2 regions of the Streptomyces sp. NPDC043176 genome follow, and region 1 is predicted to be linked to the other one. Evidence: riboswitches for the same ligand, from Rfam matches in the RefSeq annotation. Region 1 holds a riboswitch; the other holds the start of a gene.

What was found. A riboswitch is a leader RNA that binds a small molecule or an ion and turns the genes downstream of it on or off. The one in region 1 is predicted to bind S-adenosylmethionine.
Region 2: it holds a riboswitch for S-adenosylmethionine, as region 1 does, so the genes downstream of both, AC067A_RS16600 (aminotransferase class V-fold PLP-dependent enzyme) here and thrC (threonine synthase) in region 1, are expected to answer to the same signal.

The regions. Positions count from the first base shown of each region.
Region 1 covers NZ_JBWKCA010000016.1:59,530-61,914, forward strand. The annotation lists gene thrC (threonine synthase) at 1-982, opposite strand, end outside; SAM riboswitch class I at 976-1,120, opposite strand; gene AC067A_RS24725 (glucosyl-3-phosphoglycerate synthase) at 1,269-2,210, shown strand; gene AC067A_RS24730 (DUF11 domain-containing protein) at 2,318-2,385, shown strand, end outside.
Region 2 covers NZ_JBWKCA010000008.1:333,882-336,266, forward strand. The annotation lists gene AC067A_RS16600 (aminotransferase class V-fold PLP-dependent enzyme) at 1-908, opposite strand, end outside; SAM riboswitch class IV at 1,136-1,252, opposite strand; gene trpD (anthranilate phosphoribosyltransferase) at 1,335-2,385, opposite strand, start outside.

The DNA of each region.
Region 1 (2,385 bases):
TCGCGAGCGACTTGGCGATCGTGTTCGGCTTCTGCGGGCGGACGACGTCGTGGCCGGCCTTGAACGCGGCGGAGACCGGGGAGCAGCCCTCGGCCTGGGCGCCGAAGATCTTGTACGGCTTGTCCTCGACGAGGCCCAGCTTGACGAGCTCCTGGAGACCCTTGTCGATCTTCGTGAGCTGGGAGCCGGAGGCGATCGGGATGACGAGCTGGTCGGGGATGACCCAGCCGAGCTGCTCGCAGATCTCGTACGCGAGCGTCTTGGAGCCCTCGCCGTAGTACGGGCGGAGGTTGACGTTCACGAAGCCCCAGCCCTCGCCGAGCGGGTCGCCGATGAGCTCCGAGCAGAAGCGGTTGACGTCGTCGTAGTTGCCCTCGATGGCGACCAGGTCGCCGCCGTAGACGCCGGCCATGACGACCTTGCCCTGCTCCAGGTCGTGCGGGATGAAGACGCAGGAGCGGAAGCCGGCGCGGGCGGCCGCGGCGCCGACGGCGCCGGCCAGGTTGCCGGTGGAGGAGCAGGAGAGGGTGGTGAAGCCGAAGGCGCGGGCGGCTTCGAGGGCCTGCGCGACGACCCGGTCCTTGAAGGAGTGGGTCGGGTTGCCGGAGTCGTCCTTGACGAAGAGCTTGCCGGGGGCGACGCCGATCTCGCCGGCGAGGTTGTCGGCCCGGACGAGCTGGGTCCAGCCCGGGTTCAGGTTCGGCTTCTCGGCGACGTCGGCCGGGACGGGCAGCAGCGGGGCGTAGCGCCAGATGTTGGCGGGTCCGGCCTCGATCCGCTTGCGCAGCGCCTCGGGGTCACCGGTGGGGAAGTCGTACGCGACTTCGAGGGGTCCGAAACAGAGTTCGCAGGCGAAGATCGGGCCGAGCGGGAAGATCTCACCGCATTCCCGACAGGAAAGCCCGGACGCGGGACCGAGGTCGACCGAAGTAGCGGGAGTAACAGTCTGTGCAGCCATGGAGGCGAGGCCCTTTCTCCTCATCTTTCCCATGACGAATTTTTCGCCATGAGACGGATTTGGCACCTTCCCTAGCCGGGAGCCTCGCTGGAGGACGAGTAACCGACTGGAGGGTTGCCGGGGCTTCAACGGGCCGTTTCCCTCTGCCCCTCTGGATGAGCGGTATTCGATTGTGAGGCGCGGGAAGCTTCGTTCCTGCGCTCCGACGCGGTCGGCACCCCGACGTGCATCGGGGATCCGCGTTGTTCAAGACTGTAACCGAAGGCCCGGACCCTTGGACCGGCCGTCCGTAACGCGAGATGGAGATCACGTGCTGGAAGAGGTGGAGCGCTGGCTGGACCGGCGGTCCTGGTCAGTGACGGACCGGCCGCTGGAGCGCGTCCTCGCCGCCAAGCGCAACACGAGGGTCAGCGTCGTGCTGCCCGCGCTGAACGAGGAGGCGACGGTCGGGGACATCGTCTCCGTGATCCGCCGCGAGCTGATGTCGGAGGCGGTGCCGCTGGTCGACGAGCTCGTGGTGATCGACTCGGGCTCCACGGACCGCACGGCGGAGGTCGCGGCGGCGGCCGGCGCGCGGGTGGTCGCGCGCGACGCGATCCTCCCCCGGATACCGGCCGTCCCCGGCAAGGGCGAGGTGCTGTGGCGGTCACTGATGGTGACGAGCGGGGACGTCGTCTGCTTCGTCGACGCGGACCTGCGGGACTTCTCCGCGGATTTCGTCACCGGCATCGTGGGCCCGCTGCTCACCGATCCGGACGTGGACTTCGTGAAGGCGATGTACGACCGCCCGTTCGGGGACACCCCTGGTCAAGGGGGTCGGGTCACGGAACTCGTGGCGCGCCCGCTCCTCAACCTCCACTGGCCGCAGCTGGCCGGGTTCGTCCAGCCCCTCGGCGGGGAGTACGCGGCGCGGCGCTCGCTGCTCGAACGCCTCCCGTTCCCCGTCGGTTACGGAGTGGAGCTGGGGCTGCTGGTCGACGCGCTGCACACGGTGGGCCTGGACGCCCTCGCCCAGGTGGACGTCGGCGTGCGCAAGCACCGGCACCAGGACGGGCAGGCGCTCGGCCGGATGGCGGCCGCGATCTACCGGACCGCGCAGCTGCGGCTCTCCCGGGGCCACCTCGTGCGGCCGCGGCTCACCCAGTTCGAGCGCGGCGAGAAGGGCTTCGAGCCGCGCACGTACGCGGTGGACACGGAGGAACGCCCCCCGATGGCCGAGATCACGGAGTACGCGCGGCGCCGGGTGGCCTGACGTCCGGGGGCCCGCGGTGCGGCGCCCGTGGACACGCGCGCCGCAAGGCGGGCCGACCGCGTGGCGTAACGCCTCATGATGATCGGTTTTGCCTACATTGCCCTTTTATGCGCTTCAGACGACATCACCTGGGCAGAGTGCTGGCGGCCATCGGCCTGACGGCGGGTCCGCTCGC
Region 2 (2,385 bases), on a different contig from region 1:
ACGCCGATGACGTTCGGCGAACCGGCCTCGTGCCGGGCCGCGGTGGTGTGCCACTCCACGTCCACACCACCGTCGGCCCGGCGGGCCACCTTGCGGGAGGCGCCGCCGCCCGCGAGGTAGGGCTCGGAGTCCTGCAGCCAGTCGGCGCGGCCGGCGAGGACGCCGGAGCCGAAGGGCGCGTACAGCTTGTGCCCGGAGAAGGCGACCCAGTCCACGTCCGACTCCTGCACGGAGACCGGGTGGTGAGGCGCGAGCTGGGCGGCGTCGAGGACGATCCTGGCGCCGTGGGCGTGCGCGGCGGCGGCGAGCTCCTTCACCGGCCACAGCTCGCCGGTGACGTTGGAGGCGCCGGTGACGCAGACCAGGGCGGGGCCGTGGGGGTCGCGGTCGGCGAGGGCGCGCTCCAGGGTGGCGACGGCCTGCTCCGGGGTCCGCGGCGCGTTGAGGTAGGTGACGCGGGCGTCGCGCCAGGGCAGCAGCGAGGCGTGGTGCTCGGTCTCGAAGACGAAGACCTCGCAGCCGGCCGGGATCGTGGCGGCGAGCAGGTTGAGCGAGTCGGTGGTGGAGCGGGTGAAGACGACCTGGTCGCCGGGGCGGCAGTCCAGGAACTCGGCGACGGTGACGCGGCTGTTCTCGAAGAGGTCGGTGGAGAGCTGCGAGAGGTATCCGGCGCCCCGGTGGACGCTGCCGTAGTAGGGGGCGTACGCGGCGACGTCGTCCCAGACCCGCTGGAGGGCCGGGGCGCTGGCCGCGTAGTCCAGCGCCGCGTAGGTCACCTCGCCGCCGGTGACGAGCGGGACGGTGACGTCCCGGCCGAGGACGGGCAGCGGGGCGGCGCAGCAGGGGTCGGCGCTCTCGGTGGCGGCGGTCTCGACGGTGGTGGTGGCGGCGTTCGGGCGTGCGGACATGGCGGAATCTCCCGGCGGGCGGTGCGGAATGGCTTCGGTGGATCCCGTACGCGGCCGGATGCGGCGGGGTACGGGTGATGCCTCGGAGACGGCGGGGGCGTACGCCGGTACACGGGTACGCGGAAGAGGCCCTGCTCCGAGGGTGAAGAAGGGGCGGAGTCGCCCTATCGCATTCGCTTGCTCACGGAAAACGCTCCTCGAGAGACCAGGACCCCTGGTGTTCGAGGGGTCCGCGCTTGCCGTAGACCTCGCTGCCTACGGCCTGGTCATCACCCGGGGCACCCCGCCACGGACGGAGGGTTGCCGGACAGCAAGCCGGGGCCTAAACGCTGTCACTCGTGACCTGAGAAGCATCCTGCCACATGATCGCCGATGCGCAAGACCCCGGTCCGCATGACGGACCGGGGTCGTACGGCCGAAGAGGGGTCAGGCGTTGCTGGCGGCGATCCACCGCTCCAGGCTCCGGCGGGCCGCGCCGGAGTCGATCGACTCGGCCGCCTTCGCCATGCCCGCGGACAGCTGCTCCGCCAGGCTTCCCGTGCCGGGCTCCAGGGCGGTCAGCGCCGCCGCCGCGTTGAGCAGCACCGCGTCCCGGACCGGACCCGTCTCCCCCGCCAGCAGCCGCCGTGCCACGTCGGCGTTGTAGGAGGCGTCCGCGCCGCGCAGCGCCTCCAGGGGGACGAGGTCGATGCCGACGTCCCGCGGGTCGAAGCGCTCCTCGGTGACGGTGCCGTTCCCGACCACCCAGACCCGGGAAGTGGCGGTGGTGGTCAGCTCGTCCAGGCCGTCGTCGCCGCGGAAGACCAGGGCGGAGTTGCCGCGGTCGGCGAGGACGCCGGCGACGATCGGCGCCATGCGCGGGTCGGCGACCCCGACGGCCTGGGCGCGCACCTTGGCCGGGTTGGTCAGCGGGCCGAGCACGTTGAAGGTCGTCCGGATGCCCAACTGGCCGCGCGCCGCGGCGACGTGCCGCAGCGACGGGTGGAACCTCACCGCGAAGCAGATGGTGATGCCGGCTTCCTCGGCGACCTCGGCGACCCGCTGCGGGGTGAGGTTCAGGTTGATGCCGAGCTTCTCCAGGACGTCGGAGGAGCCGGAGGCGGAGGACGCGGCGCGGTTGCCGTGCTTGACGACCTTCGTCCCGGTGCCGGCGACCACGATCGACGCCATCGTGGAGATGTTCACCGTCTTGGCGCCGTCGCCGCCGGTGCCGACGATGTCGACGGCCGGACCCGGCACCTCGATCACGTTGGCGTGCGCGTACATGGTCCGTACGAGACCGGCGATCTCCTGCACGGTCTCGCCCTTGGCGCGCAGCGCCACCATGAAGCCGGCGATCTGGGCGTCGGTCGCCTCACCGCTCATGATCAGGTCCATCGCCCAGGCCGTGTCGTCGGCTGAGAGGTCCTTGCCGTCGAGCAGGCCGTTCAGCAGGACGGGCCAGGAGCGGCCCGCCGACGTAGGTCCTCCAGCGGGG